Regions from separate parts of the Cobetia sp. BMC6 genome, predicted to be linked through region 1. Evidence: predicted binding sites of a transcription regulator. Region 1 holds the regulator's gene; each other region holds the start of a gene.
The links. Region 1 encodes PhoB, which activates phosphate uptake and scavenging genes when phosphate is short. Its sites were predicted from a motif close to TGTCATANNNNTGTCANA; they were not measured.
Positions count from the first base shown of each region.

Region 2: MKZ40_RS15865 (putative 2-aminoethylphosphonate ABC transporter substrate-binding protein) is a predicted target of PhoB. The motif match lies at 3,448-3,465, and genes of this name have one in related genera.
Region 3: MKZ40_RS16240 (NAD(P)H-quinone oxidoreductase) is a predicted target of PhoB. The motif match lies at 2,042-2,059, and genes of this name have one in related genera.
Region 4: MKZ40_RS07530 (UTRA domain-containing protein) is a predicted target of PhoB. The motif match lies at 2,804-2,821, and genes of this name have one in related genera.

Region 1 is NZ_JAKUMF010000004.1:280,598-286,302, reverse strand. Features, by position in the region: gene MKZ40_RS10780 (chorismate lyase) at 1-441, shown strand, start outside; gene ubiA (4-hydroxybenzoate octaprenyltransferase) at 509-1,399, shown strand; gene phoB (phosphate regulon transcriptional regulator PhoB) at 1,623-2,312, shown strand; gene phoR (phosphate regulon sensor histidine kinase PhoR) at 2,320-3,642, shown strand; gene cysZ (sulfate transporter CysZ) at 3,811-4,539, opposite strand; gene phoU (phosphate signaling complex protein PhoU) at 4,751-5,476, opposite strand; gene pstB (phosphate ABC transporter ATP-binding protein PstB) at 5,696-5,705, opposite strand, start outside.
Region 2 is NZ_JAKUMF010000012.1:74,552-80,256, forward strand. Features, by position in the region: gene MKZ40_RS15855 (putative 2-aminoethylphosphonate ABC transporter permease subunit) at 1-1,049, opposite strand, end outside; gene MKZ40_RS15860 (putative 2-aminoethylphosphonate ABC transporter ATP-binding protein) at 1,046-2,269, opposite strand; gene MKZ40_RS15865 (putative 2-aminoethylphosphonate ABC transporter substrate-binding protein) at 2,332-3,378, opposite strand; gene MKZ40_RS15870 (UTRA domain-containing protein) at 3,524-4,237, opposite strand; gene MKZ40_RS15875 (antibiotic biosynthesis monooxygenase) at 4,573-5,205, opposite strand; partial or broken gene MKZ40_RS17220 (PAAR domain-containing protein) at 5,502-5,705, opposite strand, start outside.
Region 3 is NZ_JAKUMF010000014.1:5,714-11,418, forward strand. Features, by position in the region: gene MKZ40_RS16235 (hypothetical protein) at 245-751, shown strand; gene MKZ40_RS16240 (NAD(P)H-quinone oxidoreductase) at 959-1,927, opposite strand; gene MKZ40_RS16245 (lysophospholipid acyltransferase family protein) at 2,140-3,921, shown strand; gene MKZ40_RS16250 (TIGR00730 family Rossman fold protein) at 4,045-4,587, opposite strand; gene MKZ40_RS16255 (sodium-dependent transporter) at 4,905-5,705, shown strand, end outside.
Region 4 is NZ_JAKUMF010000003.1:21,491-27,195, reverse strand. Features, by position in the region: gene MKZ40_RS07545 (NAD(P)-dependent alcohol dehydrogenase) at 1-408, opposite strand, end outside; gene MKZ40_RS07540 (hypothetical protein) at 740-928, shown strand; gene MKZ40_RS07535 (NYN domain-containing protein) at 1,134-1,691, shown strand; gene MKZ40_RS07530 (UTRA domain-containing protein) at 1,843-2,613, opposite strand; gene MKZ40_RS07525 (extracellular solute-binding protein) at 3,273-4,361, shown strand; gene MKZ40_RS07520 (alkaline phosphatase family protein) at 4,454-5,287, shown strand; gene MKZ40_RS07515 (ABC transporter permease subunit) at 5,287-5,705, shown strand, end outside.

The sequences.
Region 1 (5,705 bases):
CAGGATGAACGCGCAGGTCAGCCCATCCAGGGCCTGCGCGTGCGCCTGCTGCTTCAGGACACCGGCCCCGCGCGGCTTGATGAAGCACGCCTGCTGGGCATCGGCCCACGCCGGCATGTCTGGCGACGCGAAGTGGCGCTCTGTCATGGCGATACGCCATGGGTGATCGCACGCTCGCTGGCGGCGCTGGACCTGGCCCACGGTCATCGCCTCTCGACGCTGGGCGAGCGCTCGCTGGGCCATTGGCTGTTTCGCCAGCCCGACCTGATACGCAGCGCCATCGATATCAGCCGCGCCCCGCTGGTGCTTTCGAGCTCCAGGCCGCTGGCCCGCACCACCAGCCTGTGGATGCGCCGCTCGATGTTCTCGCATGGTCGCTTCAAGGTGCTGGTGCAGGAGGGCTTCACGCCAGCCTTCCAGCACGCGCTGCAACTGACCTGAGCCGTGCGGCCGACTGGCCTCGTTTCCCTCTCTTCCCTTGCCCACTACCACCCGCCCAGGAGCCCCGATGACCGCGTCATCCACTTCCGCCGCTTCGCGTCCTTCCAGACTGGCCGACTACCTCGCCCTGACACGGCTGGACCGCCCCATCGGCACCTGGCTGCTGATGTGGCCGACCCTATGGGCACTGTGGCTGGCGGCAGATGGCATCCCCGAGCGCACGACCCTGCTGATCTTCATCGCCGGGGTCTACCTGATGCGCGCCGCCGGCTGCGTGATCAACGACTACGCCGATCGGCATTGGGACAAGCATGTCGAGCGCACGCGTGACCGACCGCTGACCTCGGGCCGCATCTCGGAGCGCGAGGCGCTGACACTGTTCGGGGGGCTGGTCGCGGCCGCCTTCGTGCTGGTGTGCTTCACCAACCTGACCACGGTGCTGCTGTCGATCGTCGCCGTGCTGTTGGCAGCCAGCTACCCATTCATGAAGCGCTTCCATCATCTGCCCCAGGTAGTGCTGGGCGCCGCCTTCGGCTGGGCGATTCCGATGGCCTTCGCCGCGACGCTGGAGGAGGTGCCGACCTACGGCTGGTGGCTGTTCGCGGCCAACCTGATGTGGACGGTGGCCTACGACACCGCCTATGCGATGGTCGATCGCAACGACGACCTCAAGGTGGGCATCAAGTCCACCGCCGTGCTGTTCGGGCGTGCCGACAAGCTGATGATCGGCCTGTTGCAGCTGGGCATGCTGGTGGTGTTGATCGGCATCGGCCTGCAGCTGGCGCTGGGCATCTTCTACTGGCTGGGGCTGGCTGCCGCCGCCGTCACCTTCGTCTGGCAGCAACGTCTGATCCGTGAGCGTGAGCGTGCGCCCTGCTTCCAGGCGTTCCTCAACAATCATTGGACGGGGCTGCTGATCTTCGCCGGTATCGCCCTGGCGACCTGGCCGATGAGCTGACTCCTGCATAAATATTCGCATTATTTAATTTAAAGCTATCCCTGCCCCCGGTTGCTCCCCAGCCCACGATTCATGCCTGCCTGCCGCGCCTCCAAGGCGGCTGGCAGGCTTGCGTGCAAGCTGCCATGCTGGCAGTTGTCATCTGGTTGTCATATAAGCGGGTTGTAATCGTCATCGACTTGTCATTCTGGCGCGTGCGCCGACTGCTGCATGGGATCTAGCGATGAGCTCCAAGACCGTACTGATTGTCGACGATGAATCCTCGATTCGCGAGATGATCGCCGTCGCCCTCGAAATGGCGGATTACCGCGTGCTGGAGGCAGACAATGCCCAGGACGCCCACGCCATCGTCGTCGATGAAAAGCCCGATCTGCTGTTGCTGGACTGGATGATGCCGGGCACCAGTGGCCTGGAGCTCGCGCGGCGTCTCAAGCGAGACGAGACCACCTCGGAACTGCCGATCATCCTGTTGACCGCCAAGGGCGAGGAAGACAACAAGATTCAAGGCCTGGAAGCCGGTGCCGACGACTACATCACCAAGCCCTTCTCGCCACGCGAGCTGGTCGCCCGTCTCAAGGCCGTGCTGCGTCGCACCACCCCCAAGGGGGTCGAGGAGGCAGTGGAAGTCGAAGGCTTGATGCTCGACCCGGCCAGCCACCGCGTCACCGCCCACGGCAACTCACTGGATGTCGGCCCGACCGAATATCGCCTGCTGCAGTTCTTCATGACGCATCAGGAGCGTGCCTACACCCGCAGCCAGCTACTCGACCAGGTATGGGGGGGTAACGTCTATGTCGAGGAGCGCACCGTGGACGTGCACATCCGCCGCCTGCGCAAGGCGCTGGGCACAGGCCATCAGCATCTGATCCAGACCGTCCGTGGCACCGGTTACCGCTTCAGCGCTCAGGCCTGAGGGATTCATGCGCTATTGGACCAACGAGCTATGGCGCCTCGGCTACCTTGCCGGTGGCTTCGGCCTGATCGGTGGCCTGCTGGGCCATCTGGGCTGGGGCCTGGCGCTGGGTCTGGCGCTGTATCTGTTCGTCCATCTCAAGCACTTGAAGAGCCTCTATACCTGGCTGATCACCAATCCCCATGAAGAGCCACCGCCCGGCGATGGCGTGTGGGGAGACCTGCTCGATCGTCTCTACCGCTATCAGAAGGGCCAGCGTCAGACTCAGGAGCGACTGCGCAGCATCCTCAACCGTATCCAGGAATCCTCCGAGGCCATGCGCGACGGCCTGGTGATGCTGGACAACCACGGTGACATGGAATGGTGGAACAGCGCTGCCGAGCAGCTGGTCGGTCTCAAGGCCAGCCACGACCGCGGCCAGCACATCACCAACTATCTGCGTGACCCCGCCTTCATCGACTACTTCAATCGGCTGGCCTACCGCGAGCCGCTGACGCTGCAGTCGCCGCTGTCTGACAACCTGACGCTGCAGATTTCCATCACCCTGTTCGGTGACAACGAACGTCTGGTCATGCTGCGTGACGTCACCCGCCTCTATCGCCTGGAAGAGATGCGCCGCGACTTCGTGGCCAATGTCTCCCATGAACTGCGCACGCCGCTGACGGTACTGGCCGGCTATCTCGAGACCTACTCCGATTACGCCGATGACCTGCCACCGCGCTGGCAGCGTGGGCTGGGCCAGATGAAGAGCCAGACCGACCGCATGCAGCACCTGGTCGAGGACCTGCTGACCCTGTCACGCCTGGAAACCGACGAGCTGTCCGACAACGGCCGCTGCATCGACATGAGTGCCCTGCTCGGCCATATCCGCGACGACGCCGAAGGCCTGTCCCAGGGACGCCACACCTTCTCCATCGAGGCCGATGCCAGCCTGTCACTACGCGGTGAGGAGCAGGAACTGCGCAGCGCGATCTCGAATCTGGTCTTCAATGCGGTGCGCTACACTCCCGAAGACTGCCATATCACCCTGCGCTGGAAGGCGGATGACCAGGGCCTGCTGGTCGAGGTGGAAGATGACGGGGATGGCATCGACCCGGTCCACCTGCCGCGTCTGACCGAGCGCTTCTACCGCATCGACAAGGGCCGCAGCACCGCCACGGGAGGCACCGGTCTGGGGCTTGCCATCGTCAAGCATGTGCTGATTCGCCATCAGGGCCATCTGGAGATCGACAGCCACCCCGGCGAGGGTGCGCGCTTCCGCTGTCACTTCCCCGACGAGCGCGCCTGTCAGACGAGCGCTCCCCGGACCAGCAGTGCGCTAGCCCGGTGATGTGCTGACTCCGTGATGAGCTGAGCCGGAGGCCAGCCCAACGCGGAACACCCCGCAGCCACCTCGAAAGGAGGCGACTGCGGGGCGTTTCTTTTGGTCCGCCAGACGACGCTGCGGCTACCTCAACGACAAACCAGTACAGCGATGAACCAGCTGCGACAGGCTGTCTCAACGACGCGGCGCCGGCAACTGACGGTAGTGGCTCTGCCACATCAGTACCGCCCCGGCGACAGCGCCCGGAATGAACAGCAGATTGGCCAGAGGCACCAGCGTCATGACGAACACCGCGGCGCCGAAGGTCAGTGAGGGCCACCAGCGCGCCTTGAGGCGCTGCTTCATGTCACCGAAGCTGACCTGATGGTTGTCCATCGGGTAGTCGAGGTACTGGATCGACATGCTCCAGGCCGAGAACAGCCCCCACAACAGCGGCGAGAGCAGGTTCAGACCCGGGATGAAACCGATGATGAACAGCGCGATCATGCGCGGGATGAAATAGCCCAGCTTGGCCATTTCACGTCCCAGCGAGTCGACGCCGATCTTCATCAGCCCACGGTCATCGTCAATCAGTGTGCCATCCAGGCGATGCTCGACCTTCTCGGCCAGAATGCCGTAGAAGGGCGCGGCGATCAGGTTGGTCACCAGGCTGAAGGTGAAGAACACCACCAGCAACAGACTCACCACCAGCAGCGGCCAGATCAACCAGCTGAGCCAGTCCAGCCAGGCCGGCACCTTGAGCATCCAGTAATCGATCCAGCCACCGAACTGGTTGAACAACACCCACAGCGTGATGCTGTAGAGCACCAGGTTGATCGCCAGCGGTACGAATACGAAGCGGCGCAGCCCCGGGGTATAGACCATACGGGTCCCGCGGACCAGCGCCGATACGGCATCAATCATGCGACGTCCTCGTCATCTCAAAAGAACCGGCCAGCCAGCAGACTGACCGGAGCCACACCCTAGCACTCCCGCCTGCGCAGCGCAGCTGTCGGCCGCATGAGACTGCTCGCGCTCCCATGACGCAATCGCCCCGCGGCCTGCCGATGGGCAGGTGCGGGGCGAAGCATCGTGCAGAAGTCTGCGGGCGTTGCGTCACACCCGGGAGTTCAGCTCACTTCTTGTCCAGGTCCTGCGGCTTCAGGTCATGGGTGTCGGTATGACGCACGTCCACGCCCTTGACCAGGAAGATGACGTACTCGGCCAGGTTGTCGGCGTGGTCACCGATACGCTCCAGCGCACGCAGAATCCACATCACATTGAGCACCGGCGTGATCTGGCGCGCGTCTTCCATCATGAAGGTCATCAGCGAGCGCATGGCACTTTGATATTCCAGATCCACCGAGGCATCTTCACGCAGTACCTTGAGGGCAAGGTCGGTATCGAAGCGCGCAAAGGCCGTCAGGGAGTCACGCACCATGCTGCGCACGTGCTGGCTGAGGTGTCGCACCTCGACCATGCCGCGCGGGCTCTGGCCGTTCTCGACCAGCGAGATGGCGTTGCGTGCGATCTTGCTCGATTCATCACCGATACGCTCGAGATCGGAGGTGGCGCGGATGACGGCCAGCACCAGACGCAGGTCGGAGGCCGCCGGCTGACGGCGGGCCAGCACCCGGGTGCACTCGTCATCGATCTTGAGCTGCATGTCGTTGACAGCCTTGTCGTTGTCGCGCACCCGTGTGGCGGTCTCACTGTCGCCTTCCAGCAATGCCGTGACGGCATCCTGCAGCTGCTTCTCTACCAGTCCGCCCATGGCCAGCAGGTGTGTCTTCAGTGCATCCAGCTCGTGATTGAACTGCTCTGAGATATGCTTGCCGTGCGAATCGCTGGTGATATCCATTTCCCTCTCCCGGAAAGTCGCCCACCGAGTCAGGGGGCGTGACATGAATGACGTGACAAGTATGGCCCACTGCTGACTGACACAGCGGGCTCCCCCTCAGCATGCCGACACTTGATTGCAGTTATGTTTCACCCATGACTCAAAGGCGCTATCTGGCCTACATCGTCAGCAATATCAGGGCGAAAAGGCTACCTGGCTGCACGTTCGCGCATGAGCGCGCTAACCGAAA
Region 2 (5,705 bases), on a different contig from region 1:
CACGCGTCCCAGCCACCACCCGCCAGCGCCTTGAAGGCGTAGTGATCGAGGGTCAGGCTCAGGTTGTAGGGCCAGAACTGCACGAGCGAGGCATAGATGGCGGTGCCGATCACGGCCAGAATCGCGGCGGCCACGCCATAGCAGAGCAGCGCGAAGACCCAGTCACGCAGCGGGCTTGGCGTCGGCTGCCAGGGCACGGCGCGCGCCGAGAGCTGCGCGACCTGACGGCGCTGGATCCAGCGGTCCACCGCGAAGGACAGCAAGGCCGGCAACAGCAGGATGACGCTGACCACCGCGCCCATCTGGAAGTTCTGCTGCCCCACCACCTGACGATAGACATCGGTGGCCAGCACACTGAACTGCCCGCCAATGATCTTCGGCACGCCGAAATCGGTGATCGACAGCGTGAAGGCCACGAAGGCACAGGAGATGATGCCGTAGCGCGCACCCGGCAAGGTGATGGTCAGAAAGCTGCGCCATTTGGGCGTTCCCAGCGCGTCCGCGGCTTCATAGAGACGGGCATCGCTGTTGCTGAGCGCCGTCATCATGATCATCAGCGCATGCGGGAAGATCCAGAATGTCATGCCCATCACGATGCCGATGGGGCCGTAGATGCTCTCCCCCAGCAGCACATCCTTGAACCAGCCCTGATTGCCGAAAAGATACACCAGACTGATGGCTGGCAGCAGTGACGGAGCCAGTAGCGGCAGGATGGACAGCATGCGGAAGACGCGCTTGCCCGGCATGCAGGTGCGGGTGGTGCCGTACGCGCACAGGAAGGCCAGGCTCACCACCGTCAGGGTACTGATCAACGCGATGCTGACGGAATTGATGATCGAGCCGACCAGCGCCGGCGTCTGCACATAGCGCGCGAAGTTGGCCAGGCCGACGAAGTCGCCGCTGCGGTCCTGCACGCTCTTGATCAGCATGGTGGCCAGCGGCAACAGCAGCCCGATGACCAGCAGCGCCAAGGCCAGCAGCAACATCAACAGACGCAAGCCGGACTCGCCAGACAGCCGACCCGACAAGGGCAATGCGCGCGCCATCATGCCTGCGCCTCCACCAACGGATACAGGCGGATCGCCTCGGACGGCAGACGCACACCCACCCGAGCACCGACCCGCACGCCCAGTGACTCGCTGTCCTTGAGCGCCACATCCGCCGACAGTGTCTGCCCACAGCCCTCAAGCGTCAGAGTGATACGCAGGAAGGCGCCGAGAAACTCGACGTGATCCACCTGCGCCGACAGCCCCTCACCCACTGCGCACAGCGAGACGGCTTCCGGGCGAATGGCCAGACGCGCCTGATCCAGCCCCTCAAGATCATGCGCCGCGCATTCCAGTCGCTGCTGGCCCAGACGCAGAGTACTGGCGTTCTCGGGACAGCATTGCAGGAAGTTCATGCTGCCGATGAATTCGGCCACGAAGGCGCTCGCCGGCTGACGGTAGATCTCGGCGGGAGTGCCGATCTGCTCGATCACGCCATGGTTCATCACCACGATGCGGTCCGCCATGGCCAGGGCCTCTTCCTGGTCGTGGGTCACCATGATGGTGGTGACGCCCAGCCGTGCCTGCAGTGCCTTGATCTGACTGCGCAGATGCAGGCGTACGCGCGCATCCAGTGCCGACAGCGGCTCATCGAGCAACAGCAGCCCCGGCTCGGTCGCCAGCGCCCGCGCCAATGCCACGCGTTGCTGCTGGCCCCCGGACAGTGCCGCCGGATACTTGCCTTCACTGCCGGCCAGGTCCACCAGGGTGAGCAGCTCCGTCACGCGGCGGCGCATCGCGTCACGCGCATCGCGCCGATTGCGCAGCCCATAGGCCACATTGTCGAACACGGTGAGATTGGGGAACAGCGCATAGGACTGGAAGACGATGCCGAAGTCGCGCGCCTGCGGCGGCAGCCGTGAGATGTCCTGGCCGCGCTGGTGGATGGTGCCTTCGCTCTGCGGCGCAAGCCCGGCGATGGCGCGCAGCAAGGTGGTCTTGCCACAGCCGGAGGGGCCGAGGAAGCACACGAACTCGCCTTCGCGGATCGCGAGATCGATCTCGCTCAGGGCCGTGAACTGGCCATAGCGCTTGGTGAGGCCGCTGATCTTGAGGTGGATGCTGTCTGACGACGCAGAACGCGTGGTGAGTGCCTGAGGCGCTGCGTCACGCGCAGGCGCCCGGGCTGCAGGGGCGGATACCGCGCGCGGCGAGGCGCCGGCAGTCGCTGGCGGCGCTTGACGCGAGGCGTGATGACGCGGGGGTGCGGTCACAAGAGACATGCGAGAAACTCCCGACCCCGGCGCAAGGCGCCGGGGCAATGACGAAGGTGGCTGGGCGTGACTTACTGACTGTCGGACTTGCCGTCGTAACGGCGCTGCCATTCGGCGAGCACTTCATCCCGCTGGTTGGCCGCCTTGGCAAAGTCAGCCTCGATCATCATCTCGGTGATATTGGCCGGATAATGCTCGATCGGCTTGGCCACCCCCGGATAGGCCACGACCGCATAGCCTTCGTTGTAGAGTTCATTGGCCGGCTTGGACACTGCCCAATCCATCAGTGCCTGCGCCGCCTCACGCTTGTCGGTGCCCTTCATGATCGCCGCGGCTTCCATGTCCCAGCCCAGCCCTTCCTCGGGGAAGACCAGGTCCACCGGTGCGCCCTGTGCCTTGAGGCGCGCGCCTCGGAAGGCGAAGGACACACCGACCACGGCCTCGCCGGAACCGGCCAGATTGCAGGGCGCGGAGCCTGAGTGGGTATAGCGGGCAATGTTGTCGTGCAGGCGGTCCATGTACTCCCAGCCGCCCTCGTCACCCCACAGCTGCAACCAGCTGGCGACATCCAGATAGCCGGTACCGGAAGAACTCGGATTGGGCATGATCACGTGGCCCTTGAACTCGGGACGCGTGAGGTCTTCCCAGGACGTCGGCTTGGGCACTCCCAGTCGCTCACCTTCGACGGTGTTGTAGCAGAGCGAGGCGACCCAGGCGTCCATCCCGACCCAGGACGGGTCCTGGCCATCACGGTAGGCGGGGTCGACGAACTTGCTATCCAGCGCCTCGACTCCCTTGGGGGCATAACGCGACAGCATGCCTTCCTTCTCGAGCACCAGCAGGCTGGTCGCGGCCAGGCCCCACACCACATCCGCCTGCGGGTTGTCCTTCTCGGCAAGCAATCGTGCGGTGATCACGCCCGTGGAGTCGCGCACCCATTTGATGTCGATATCCGGGTGCGCCTGCTGGAAGCGCTCGGCATATTTCTGCAGATCATCGGACTCCACCGCAGTATAGACGGTGAGCTCGGTGGCCGCCTGGGCATTGAGGGAAACGACCAGACCAACGGCACTGGCCAGCAAGGAACGGGTGAGGAAGGAACGGGTCAAGAAGGACATCGGGACTCTCCAACGCTTGGAATGAATGGCTCTCACCATCTGGTATATACCAAGAGTATGAGCGGGCCGAATGACACCCCCGTGACAGTCAGTTGAAGGCCCGGTGAAACAGTGTTATCTCATATAGTGTCCCTGCAGCGCGGGCTCAGGGCTTGTTCTTGAGCGTGACGGTGATGCACAGCGCATTGTGCAGCCAGCGCTCTTCGTCATAGCCGATGGGACGATGCTGCTCATCGAAGGTAGCGCGACGTACGGTCAGACCGGGACTACCCATGGCGACCCCCAGCTCCCGGGCGGCCTGCTCCCCCAGCGACTCGGAGTAGAAGCGCAGCTCACGGTGGGCCAGCGTCAGGCCATAGCGCCCGCGCAGCTCCGCCCACAGTGACACCCCGAACTGGCCCTCCTCGAGCAGTCCCGGGGCACGCTCCGGCACCACCCACATCGACTCGCTGAGCACGGCGCGCTCATCCACGAAACGCCGGCGGCGAATATGATAGAGCGGTGTCTGGGCCGCCAGGCCCAGCGCTTGCGCAGCCGGTGGGTAGGCCTGAACATCGGTCAGCAGCACTTCCGTCCGTGGCCGCCGCCCCTGCGCCGTCACATAGTCATTGAAGCCGGAGTCACGCGTGGGGTCGTAATCCAGCCGCGGCGGCGACACGAACCACCCACGCCGATTGCTGCGATGAATGCGCCCTTCTCCCTCCAGCTGCCCCAACGCCTGACGCAACGTCACGCGCGTGGTATCGAAGCGCTCGGCCAGCACGCGTTCCGAGGGCAATCGCCCATCTTCAAAGGCATCAGGGTCCTTCAGCTGTTCGCGCAGGCGATCGGTAAGGTGGAGGTAATACGCATCACTCATGACGAGGGGTCCTGACCAAAGATGAAGGGGTTGCCACTACCGGGTAATAACACGGCGCCGCTTGCCCCGCCGGCGAAGAAAATGCCCGGGACTCTGCGCCGCCAAACGGCTGGACGCTCCAGAAACTATCACATTCGCGTGACTCGCACTGGCCTGCCAGCTTACGTGCCGCTGGCGCTGCAGGGTTTCATGACAGCCGCCTGGTTGAGCTCACAGGCGTGGATGGCGGTGGGATGACACGCTGATGTTCAAGGAGGGGGTGAACGCACAATGCGCAGCCTCTAAAGACTGCGCATCGCATGGGTAAACAGGAAACGAATGACCGGCGGGAGAACTCAGAACTCGCTGACGATATTCAGGTACTGCTGCATGTCCCCGACCATGGCCTGCTCCAAGAGCTTGCCTGTCTCGATGGCATAGGGCTGCTGGAAGTGAATGTCCCACAGGTCTGACTCCGTGCGCCAATGCTCGTATATCACCAGCGTGTCGTCCTGCCCGTCGATGGTATACAGATCAAACACGAGATTGCCCGGCTCCTCACTGCGCGTCTTCGCCACATGCGTGGTGAATTGCTGCAGCAATCGAGCGCGATATTCTTCCTTGATCTTGAAGATGAAGAAGATACTGAATACCTCATCTTCCGGCTGCACGTGCCTGGGGTTCGCCTCATGCAATGGCGGCGGGTCAGTATCGTTCAAGGGCATCACCTCGAATGACGATGCCAACGCCGTGTCAGCCAGTTTCAGCAGGGCTTGCGCGTATGGCTGATTCACATGTGCCTGATGAGCTTCGGCGCTTGCCCAGCGCTCGTAGGCGAAGATGGTGGTGGGAGAATCCTTGGCCGCGAAGAAACGCATTTCCAGCATCTCCGGTTCAGCCGCTGAGCCCAGCTTGTTGTCAGCCAAGGCCTGCTTGAAGGTAGCGAGTTGTTCGGGCTTGACGTCAAATTTCACGATCAAGGTGAGCATGGAGATGCCCCTTATAGTCAGTGGTTGTCATAGGCCCAACGGCAAGAGCTGTTACGTCACGTGGCAGCAGGTCTGTCTCGGGAAGTGACTGACACTATCTCTCGCTGCCTGGCTGAAAAACCCGCGGCGCAGAGAAAGACTTTCAATGAAACCTTGAACGTGAATACAGCCCCTTCCTCTGCAATGCGCCGCTTGAAACAAGAGACTGCGGCCTCACGCAGATTCAGAACGAAAGATCCCGCAGGCAGGGCTACAGGATCAACGAATACAGACAACTCATCGACCAGCTCACGTCCTCATCCCAGGCCCTGCTTGCCACTCGCGGCAGAGATCAGCGCCGCCCCACATGACGTGTGACAGCCGTGAAACGCTACCGGCTTGCCATTCAAGCTGATGGTGGGATGCCCCTAGATGATGCTGCAGATGCTGTGGCCATCCTTGGGACACCTTACCATGACCCCCACCACTGCCACCGGCTTGCCCTCCAACAGATAGTTGGA
Region 3 (5,705 bases), on a different contig from region 1:
GATGCACCAGCTGCTGTACTGCCCTCGCTGCCACTGACAACGCCCTCTTCGTGAGGGCGTTGTCGTCTCTGGCCTTCCCGGGCGCGTCTCTTGAACGTGATGCCTGCGTGATGGAGCAGATCGACCTGATGTCTGCGTTGACAGCGTCGTGTTCAGGACTCGCCAAGCAGGGGGCAATTCCCGTAACCTGAGGACATTCAACCTCTTCTCGCCCGGGCCCTGTCTGCCTGAGATACCTTGGGAGATTCGTGTGACGCTGCCTATTCTGCTCGATATTGAAGCCTCCGGCTTTGGCCGTGGTAGCTATCCGATCGAGATCGGGCTGGCGCGTGCCGACGGCAGCAGTTGCGCCTTCCTGATACAGCCTCTTGATGAGTGGGTGCATTGGGACCCCAAGGCGGAGCTGTTGCACGGCATCTCACGGGCACGGCTGGCACGCGAAGGGCGGCCAGTGCGCGAGGTGGCGCAGTGGGTCAATGATGAGCTGGGTGAGGCCGGAATCGCCTACAGCGACAGCTGGGGCTACGACAATACCTGGCTCTCGCTGTTGTTCTATCATGCCGGCATGCTGCCGCGCTTCCGTCTCGAGGCGCTCAGACGGCTGCTCGATGAGGAGCAGCTGAATTGCTGGGCGGAGCTCAAGGAAGCGGTGATCGCCGAGGGTGGCATCCAGCGCCATCGCGCCGGAGACGACGCCCGCCTGTTGCAACTTACCTGGCAGAAGGCCCAGTCGATCGGGCGCAGCGAATAAGCCTGCGCGAGGCGCCTCGGGGTCTACGCTTGGCGGCATTAGCGACACTGCAGTCAAGCCGGGTGTTGTCAGGTCAGAAGTTGTCAGGCGGAGCTGCAAGCACGAGATCGTGCCAATAAAGCCAAAAAAGCGGCAGCCCAACGGGTTGCCGCTTTTTTATACTGCCGTTTTTTCATGCTGCGGATGTCATCAGCGCCATGATGAGGCTCAGGCGCCTGTCACCGCCAGCAGCACCTTGCCGGTGCTGGCGTTGTCCTGCACATAGGCATGCGCGGCATCGGCTTCCTGGATCGGCCAGCTCTTGTCGATATGCGGGCGCAGCTCACCCCGCGCCAGGCGTGGCCACACATGCACGTAGAGCGCATCCAGCACCATGCCCTTGCCATCGGGAGAGCGCGAACGCAGGGTCGAGCCGATCAGGCGCTGACGCTTCATCAGCATGCGGCCCAGATCCAGCTCATCCATGCGCCCGCCCATCAGGCCGATCAACACCATGCGGCCGTCCTGCTTCAGCACCTGCTGATTGTCGGCCAGATAACCGCCGCCTACCGGGTCGAGAATCATGTCGGCACCGCCCCAGTCGTTCACGGCCTCGACGAAGCTGCCATCGTGGCGGTTCCAGCCGGCATCCGCGCCGAGGCGCAGGCAGGTCTCCAGCTTCTCCTGGCTGCCGACGGTCACGAAGCACGGATGCCCGAACAGCCCGCAAAGCTGGATGGCGGTAGTACCGATACCGCTGGCACCTGCGTGCAGCAGTACGCGCTCCTTGTGCTTGAGATTGCCCTCGATGAACAGGTTCAGCCAGGCGGTGGCGAACATCTCCGGCAGGGCGGCGGCGTCTCTCAGGCTATAGCCCTCCGGCACTGGCAACACCTGCAGGGCATTGACGACCACCTCCTCGGCATAGCCGCCACCGGACAGCAGCGCACAGACCGGATCACCGACCTTGAAGCGCTCGACGTGGCGGCCAACCTCACGAATGGTGCCGCTGACTTCCAGTCCCAGAATCTGACTGGCGCCTTCGGGGGGCGGATATTGGCCGGCACGCTGCATCAGATCGGCGCGATTGACGCCGGCCCAGGCTACTTCTATACGCACCTCATCCGAGGCAATCCCGTGCGGGGCCTCGGTTTCCTGCCAGACCAGTGATTCATTCTCGACGGCTATCGCAAACATTCGCTCTCTCCTTGGCGTGGCAGTCGCGCTGCCTGTTCGTACGCGGATGATCTCTGTGCCGAGGCGCATCGGCCGCGGTCCACGTGGGCGACTGTCATCTCACTGTACGGGGACTGTGACGCATCTGTCATGAAGTGGCGCGAACCTGACGTGATATCAAGCCCCATGATCCAGACATCGCGCTCCGCACTCCGTGCGGCCAAGGAGAGAGCATGATCGATACTGCCCGCGTCATCGCTGCCAAGTATCCTGCCTTTGCCAAACGTCACCCGCTGATCCGACGGCCAGCTCTGGCCATGCTGCGACGCCTGGTGCATGAGGGGGAGATCAATGCCTTCCTCGGCGAGAACTCGGACCAGCGCGGCTTTGATTTCATTGACCGCGTGCTCGATCACTTTTCCTTCGGCTACTCGGTGTCCTCGCGGGAGCGCGAGAACATTCCGGCCTACGGGCGTGTCGTCATCGTCGCCAATCATCCGCTGGGGTCATTGGATGGACTCGCGTTGCTCAAGCTGGTCGGCGAAGTGCGCCGCGACGTCAAGATCGTCGCCAACGACATCCTGATGAAGGTCGAGCCGCTGGCACCCTTGCTGCTGCCACTGGACAACCTCAGTCGACGTGGCTATCGCAAGAGCAGTGGTCAGATCTGCGATGCGCTGATGAATGAAGAGGCCGTGATCATCTTTCCGGCCGGCGAGGTCTCGCGTGCAGGCCCGACCGGGCCGCGCGACGGCAAGTGGCTGTCGGGTTTCCTGCATTTCGCGCGCAAGACCAATGCGCCGGTGCTGCCTATCCACGTCAGCGGTCGCAACTCGACGCTCTTCTATGCGCTGTCGTCGATCAATCGCAGCTTCGGCACGCCCCTGCTGGCCCACGAGATGTTTCGCCAGCGCGAGCGGCAGCTCAAGCTGCGCATCGGCGAGCTGATTCCGCTGGAGCGCCTCGACAGTGATGCCCTCAATACCAACGCCAAGACGCGTCTGCTACGCAAGCATCTGTATCGCATCGGGCGCGGCAAGCGTGGCCTGTTCGTGACAGAGAAGGCCATCGGCCATCCGGAGGAACGCCAGGCGCTGCGGGAAGAGCTGACGCCCTGTGAATTGCTGGGCGAGACTCGTGACGGCAAGAAGATCTACCTGTTCGATGCCTTCCCGGGCTCCAGCGTGATGCGCGAGATCGGTCGTCTGCGCGAGATCAGTTTCCGGCGTGTCGGCGAGGGCACCGGCGAGCGGCGCGATATCGATCGCTATGACGCCCACTACAGGCATCTGGTGCTGTGGGATGACGCCGACCTCGAGATCGCCGGTGCCTATCGCATCGGAGAGGTGCGAAAGATCATGGCGGTACATGGCGAGAAGGGGCTCTACAGCCCGACCCTGTTCCGCTTTACACCGGAGATGTTCGAGCGCATGCAGGACGGTCTGGAGCTGGGGCGCAGTTTCGTGCAGCCGCGTTACTGGGGGCGGCGCAGCCTCGATTACCTGTGGCAGGGGCTGGGCGCCTATCTGCGCTGTCATCCCGAGATTCGCTGGCTGTTCGGCCCGGTCACGCTTTCCAACAGCTACCCGGAGCCCGCCAGGGCGCTGACCGTCAGCTACTACCGTCATTATTATGGCGACGATGAAGGCTTGGCGCGCGCGCGGGCGCCTGTCGCCCGGAGCGTGCCGGGCAGCGCCGCCCATGAGGCGGAGCGCCTGTTCGATGGCCAGGATGCCGATGGCGATTTCCGCCGCCTGCGTGCCCAGCTGGATGCGATGGGCGTGACGGTACCGACGCTCTACAAGCAGTACGCCGAGGTCACCGAACCCGGTGGCACCCGTTTTCTCGATTTCAGTGTCGACGCCGATTTCGGTTACTGCATCGACGGCCTGGTGATGGTCGATGTCGAGCAGGTCACCGCCAGCAAGCGGGCGCGTTATATCGGCAGCCCCGTTCAGCAACAGGCCGCCTCGGACGATACCGTTGAGGTTGTTGGCGAGGCGGTGCTGAGCTGAGGCGCACTGCTGAAAGAGCGCGCTGAACTGAGGCGGCCGCTCGCATCGTCACTCCCCATGGCGGCGGCGTACGCGCTTGATGGGGAGTGACACGACAGCCTGTCAGGCCTTACGTCTCATGCCTCACGTCTCGGGCGCCAGACGCTCCAGCAGGGGCGCGATCTCGCGCTCGCTGATCAGGCGTGCGCGAGTGTCCGCATCGAGGAAGCCTGCCTCGACGGTGCGGTCCAGAAACTCGAGCAGGGGCGCGAAGAAGCCGTCACTGTCGAGGACAGCGATCGGCTTGGCGTGAAAGCGCAGATACTGCCAAGTCCAGGTCTCGAACAACTCCTCCAGGGTGCCAATCCCGCCGGGCAGGGTCACGAAGGCATCTGCCAATGCGGCCATCTGCGCCTTGCGCTCATGCATGTCCGCCACCTCGATCAGGCGCGTCAGACCGGTATGCGCCTTCTCGTTGCGGACCAGCACCTGCGGGATCACGCCGATCACCTCACCGCCTGCTGCCAGCGCGGCATCTGCCAATGCCCCCATCAGCCCGGCGCGCGCACCTCCGTAGACCAGTCCCCAGCCGCGTTCGGCGATGGCCGTGCCCAGAGCCTCGGCCAGTTGACGGTGCTGCGGGGAGACGCCCTCGCGGGAGCCCAGATAGACACAGATGCGATGCATGTTGCTCTCCTGAATGTTTCTCGGCGGCGCTCACTGCTGCTGCCGTGCCTTGATGTCATGTCCTTCCTATCCTACGCGAGTTGTGCGGCGACGCTATGACGCCCATGAGGAACTCGGCATTGCCCCGTGGCCAATGCGGGCCGCGTGCTGAGTTTCGGCGTTGTCGCCTGCATTCGCGGGCCTGCTCTGCTACCCTTGCCGCCCCCGCAGGCGACGGCTGGCGGGCGCTGGCGCCCCGTGAGCTTGCACCGGGATGCACCCCAACTCATCGCGACGTCGTCTTCGACGGACGCGGAACAACAAGGCAGGAGAGGCAGATGGCGCAGGTGCGCGGACGCTTTGCCAGTCGGCTGGGCTTCTTGATGGCCGCCGCTGGTTCGGCAGTAGGACTTGGCAACGTGTGGGGCTTCCCGTCCCAGACGGCCAACAACGGAGGCGGAGCCTTCGTGGTGATGTATCTGGTGCTGGCCTTCCTGCTGGCATGGCCGGCCTTGATGGCTGAGCTTGTCATCGGCCGCCATGGTCAGGCCAACATCGTCACCAGCATGAGTCTCGGTCGAGGCATCACCAAGCGCTTCGGCGCGCTGGCGGGCTGGACGGGCATGCTGACCGCCAGCCTGATTCTGGCCTTCTATGCCATCGTCGCGGGCTGGCTGCTGGGCTATACCGCCGCGCCGGTCAGCGAGGCGCTGGGCATGAGCTCCGCCGCCAGCTGGCTGACCACCTTCGACTTCACGCGCAATGTCTCGCTGACGGCAGTCTTCCTCGCGTTGACGATGGCGATCGTGGTCGGTGGTGTGCGCGGCGGGATCGAGAAGTGGTCCACGCGTCTGATGCCGCTGTTGCTGATGCTGCTGGTCGGGTTGATCGGCTACGTACTGACCCTACCGGGTGCCGATGAAGGCCTGAGTGTCTACCTGACGCCGCAGTGGGACCGCATCTTCGATGCCGACCTGATGCTGAGCGCGATGGGCCAGGCGTTCTTCTCGCTGTCGCTCGGCGTGGGCGCGATGCTGATCTACGGCTCCTATCTGGGGCCGGAGCAGCACCTGCCGCGTCTGGGCGTGCTGGTGACGCTGATCGATGTCGGCATCGCCTTCCTCGCCGGTCTGCTGGTG
Region 4 (5,705 bases), on a different contig from region 1:
GGTGAGGCTGCCGTCGTGACGGTCCGGGCTGCCGTAGGTCATGGTCATGCCGTCGAGGCAGTATTGCTCGAGCCCCTTCTGACAGGCGCTGCATTCGCGGCAGGAATCCACCATGCAGCCAACGCCGACCATGTCGCCCACCTTGTACTGACTGACGTCATTGCCAACCTGGGTCACCCGCCCCACGATCTCGTGCCCCGGGACCAGCGGATACTGAGAAAAGCCCCAGTCATTGCGGCCGACGTGCAGATCCGAGTGACAGACACCGCAGTAGAGAATCTCGATGGCCACATCGTCCGGACGCGGCTGGCGACGCTCGAAGTTCCAGGGCGCCAGGTCTGCCGTTTCGGATGCCACGGCATAAGCGCGAGTCTGGCCGTCAAAATCACCGTTGGAAGGGCTAGTCATGGAGTCTCTCCTTGCTTGGCTGAGCGTCGGTTGGCGTGACCATCAAAGATGATTCAGCGCCCGTGAAAGGGATTCGCATGCCATGCGGCAATCGCGATCATGCCCAAGTACCTCTTGCCGACAGCCCGACTTTTCAATGGCTTGGCTGCCCTGCATCACTGTGTTGGTCAGATCGCAACAGCGACCCACCAAGCTGCGCGAGACTTGCAGACACAAGAGAAAGCGGCGCGAAACATCAGGCTTCTGATTCCAAATTGACGCCATCAAGCAGCAAAGTTGCCACTGTGTTATCCTGCACCTTCACCCCTCACGTCTTGGAACGGAGTCCCGCATGGCGAATACTCGTACTACTGCAAAGAAAAAAGCACCGGCTGCTGTCGAAACCTCAGCCTCGCTTGAAGCTCAGATGCAGGCCTTCTTGGACCGTGGTGGCAAGGTGGATGTGATTGAATCCGGTGTCAGCGGCCAGGTCATTGGCGTCAAGCCGACCAAGCCGTCAAACCCTGCTGCCAAGAGCTGAAGCTTGCCCATCAAGCCTTGGTGCCCGAACGCGCTGCTCGCCTCTCTCAACTGGCGCCTGCCATCGAGTCACTGACTGGTGAGAGCGTTGTTCATCGCTAGACCTCCAGCCGCTGCCCTGCATCATCAGGTAGCGGCCGGCATCTTTCTGGGGAGAGGAAAATCACCTCTTGCCTGCCCTTGCCCCTCCCGCCACGGCGACGCCCATGCCAGCCTCTACTTCGCGCGACAGCTCCCTCGACTCCCGCCAGCACAGCGTGCATGGCACTCGCGACGCGGATGGGGCACGCACACACCTGGCCGTCTTCATTGATGTGCAGAACATCTACTACACCACCCGCGATACCTTCGGCCGGCAGTTCGATTATCGTCGCCTGTGGGCAGAGCTCGAGCGCCTCGGCTCGATCCAGCATGCCTACGCCTACGCGATCGACCGTGGCGACCCCAAGCAGCAGCAATTCCAGCAGCGCCTGCGCGAGATAGGCTTCACGGTCAAACTCAAGCCCTTCATCCAGCGCGGCGACGGCTCGGCCAAGGGCGACTGGGATGTCGGCATCACCATCGACGTGATGGAAGCCGCCCCCGAGGTCGATGAAATCATCCTCGCCTCCGGCGATGGCGACTTCGCCCTGCTGCTGGATCATGTCGCCACCCGCCACGCCATCACCACCCGCGTCTATGGCGTCGAAGCCCTCACCGCCCTTGCCCTGATGAAAAGCGCCCATCACTTCCGCGAAATCGATGAAAGCCTGCTGATGCGCTGATACGATCGATCGCGTCTCAACCGCGTCCGAATCCTGCCCATCGCACAAGAAACACCCGCACGCCCTCCACTAATCAAGAGGATGTGCGGGTGTTTTCGTCTGGGCCACTAGCGGCCTGCCAGACATTCAGGCTTTACCGCGAACTTGCCGACTAGCTCTGTGGTGCGGCACTCAACGTCAATTCAATGGCGTCGTGGCGCCAGTGTTCATCATCGCAGTCCACCGCGCGGCCATTTTGATCGAAGTTGATGCGAGTGATGCGCTGCGCGGGGCTGCCTTGCGCGGCGTTCAGTGCGGCGGCGGCCTCAACGTCGAACACCGTGGAGGCCAGCTCGAAGCTGACGCGGCTGACACGAATGGCGTATTCGCGTCGATAGAGGTCGGTCAGGGAGTGGGCTCCGAGATCGAAATCGAGGATGTCAGGGAAGCAGTCACGTCGCAGGTGATGGCAGACATGCAGCACGCGCCGCCCGTCGATACGCCGCACGCGAGTGATGCGATAGACCACTGAGCCCTCCGCAATCCCCAGTCGCCGCGCGATCACCGCGTTGGCAGCGACCTCTCCTGCCGCCAGTACCTCGGTGCTGGCCACCCGCTGCTGTGACTCGACCATGTCGCGAAATGGCAGGCACGCCAGCAAGTCATAGCGCAGTCGTGGCGGCGAGACGAACCAGCCCCGCCGATTCTCACGATAGATACGCCCCTCCGCCTCCAGCTGCAGCAGGGTGTCGCGCAGGGTGACCCGCGTCGTGGCAAAGCGTTCGATCATCTCGCGTTCGGAGGGCAGGCGCTGTGAGGCGCGTAGCGGCGCTGCCTCAAGATGGTTCAGCAGCTTGCCCTTGAGCCCTGCCACGGGGACATCCGCGTCAGGAGTTGCTGATGAAGCAGCGTCACTCTGGGGCTCAAGCGAAGATGAAGGCATGCGAAGTTCCTGAAAGATAATGAAAGACAGCAATTTCTGGCGAGTCACTTGCATGACATCCAGGGCGTCCAGGATGGAAAGGGTCAGAGAGAGGCGATTTCTGTGGTCTAGTTCAGATGACTCGCAAAGCTCAGTGCGTCTTTTCAAGACACGCTTGTCGAGACACGCATGAGGAGAATAGTGGCATTGGCGTGACAACTCGGTGACAGCGCAGATTTGGCTGCCACGCCAGCTCAGTCATCACGCGCTGACTCATGTCTTGCACGCCCTGCTTTGCAGACTTATGGCTGTGGAAGATAGCGAGGACCGGGGCCCGCGGCAAGGCATGAAGAAGGCACGGAGAAGGTATGAAGGATGCAGAGGCAGAGCCCTCACCCATGCCATGACAACGACATGTTGACGACACGCAACTGTCACAGGCGAGCGCTAGAGTCGATCGTGTCTTTCGGACTGAACTAGACCACACAGTTTCGGCTATCTCGGCACTTGCATTTGCCTGAGCACTTGGCAGAGCACTGGTCTGATCAATGATCCAAGAACTGGCCTGAGCAATGACCTGAGCACCCGGACGTGCTCTCAGCGTGTCGATGGAGTGTCTGATACCCGTCACGCCTTACCTTCAGCGCAGCGATTGTTCATCACCTACTGGGGAAATCTCCTTGAAGTCGATTGCCACTACCTCATCCCGCTCCACCGGCCTGCTGGTTTCCACCTGCATGGCCGCCCTGTTGGGCAGTGCCTCCGTCAGTGCCGCCGACATGCCGGCTGACCTTCTCGAGGCCGCTCAGTCCGAAGGCCGTGTCGATAGCGTCGGCATGCCGGACAGCTGGGCCAACTGGAAGGACACCTGGGCAGACCTCGAGTCGAAGTATTCCATCGCGCATAGCGATACCGACATGAGCTCCGCCGAGGAAGTTGCCAAGTTCAAGGCCGAGGGTGAGAACGCCACCGCCGATATCGGTGACGTGGGCTTCGCCTTCGGTCCGATCGCGGTGCAGCAAGGCGTGACCCAAGCCTACAAGACCACGACCTGGGATCAGATCCCGGAGTGGGCCAAAGACAAGGATGGCCACTGGGTACTGGGCTACACCGGCACCATTTCCTTCATGATCAACAAGACGCTGGTCAGCGAAGATGAGCGCCCGACCTCCTTCTCAGATCTCGCCGAGGGTGACTACAAGGTGTCCGTCGGCGCCGTGGGCAAGGCCTCCCAGGCCAACAACGCCATTCTGGCCGCTGCCTTCGCCAATGGCGGCAAGGAATCCGACCTGACACCGGGCCTGGAAGTCTTCGCGGAACTGGCGCGCCAGGGCCGTCTGTCACTGGCAGAGCCGAGCATCGCCAACCTGGAGAAAGGCGAAGTCGAAGTCGCCCTGCTGTGGGACTTCAATGCCCTGAACTATCGCGATCAGATCAACCGCGACACCTTCGAGGTCGTCATTCCGTCTGATGCCTCCGTCACCTCCGGCTACGCCACCATCATCAACAAGCATGCCGCGCACCCGAATGCCGCCAAGCTGGCCCGTGAGTACATCCTCTCCGATGCCGGTCAGCTGAATCTGGCCAAGGGCTATGCCCGTCCGATCCGCGCCGAGCACCTCACCCTGCCTGAGGATATCGCCGCCAAGCTGCTGCCCAACGAGCAGTACGCCAATGCTCGTCCGGTTCAGGACTTCGCGGGCTGGGAAGCCAGTGCCAAACAGCTGCCGCGTCAGTGGCAGTCCCAGGTACTGATCCACCAGCAGTGATCCCCGGCCTCTGCTTCACGCGAGCAGAGCGCGCACCATCCTGACAGACGGCATCGCCTTTGCGGTGCCGTCTTGAGCTTCACGGAGTCACCATGTCTCAGCGTGTCATTCTTGTCGTGCTCGACGGCCTCAACCATGCCGTGGGTCATCATGCCATGGGCTATCTGAGTGCCCTGGTAGAGGCCGGCCGTGGCCAGTATCAATCACTGGACTGCGAGCTGCCGGCCATGTCGCGCCCGCTCTATGAATGCCTGCTGACCGGCGACCTGCCTGTCGACTCAGGTATCGTCAACAACGGTATCGTGCGCCGCTCACGCGGCATCAGCCTGTTCGACCTTGCCAGCCAGCAGGGCAAGCGCACGGCTGCTGCCGCCTATCACTGGGTCAGCGAACTCTATGTCGCGGCCCCCTTCGTGCCGGCCCGCCATCGCTGGCTCGACAACCCGGAATCCGCCATCCAGGCGGGCATCTTCTACTGGCAGGATCATTATCCGGATGACCATCTGTTCAGTGACGCCGAAATGCTGCGCCTGCGTCACGACCCGGATCTCCTGCTGGTGCATAGCATGAACATCGACGATGCCGGCCATCGTCATGGCGGCGACACGCCGCAGTACCGCAACGCCGCGCGGCATGCCGACGTCGCCCTGGCCGACTACCTGCCGGCATGGCTGGAAGCCGGCTATCAGGTGATGGTCACCGCCGATCACGGCATGAATGCCGACCGCTCACATTCCGGCCTGCTGGAAGAGGAGCGTCGCGTGCCGCTGTGGACCTTCGGCACCGCCTTCGCCAACGCCACCGCGACGGATCTCAAGCAACGCGAGCTCTGCGGCACCCTGGCCACACTGCTGGGACTCGAGCACAGCAAGGCGAGCAATCCGTCGCTGCTGGCGAGCCATGCTGCCACGCGAGGCCTCAAGTGATGTCTGCCGCCTTCAAGCGCCGCCTGACCAGCCCCGTCATGTGGCTGTTGCCGTTTGCACTGATCTTCGGCGCCTTCCAGATCGCGCCGCTGGTGTGGGTGATGATCAGCGCCTTCAAGACCCCTACTGGCTGGGGGCTGGCCAACTTTCACGAGATCGCCTCTTCGGCCTTCTTCCGGCAGGCCATCTGGCGCAGCCTCGAGATCTCCTTCATGTCCAGCGTGCTGGGGCTGGCGATCGCCGCCGTGACCTGTCACAGCATGCAACGCTGCGGCCCGCGTCTGACGCGCATGATGATCGCCTTCACCAACATGACCAGCAACTTCGCCGGTGTCCCGCTGGCCTTCGCTTTCATCATCCTGATGGGCGCCAACGGCATGCTGACCCTGATGCTGGAGCGCTTCGGCCTGCTCGAGGA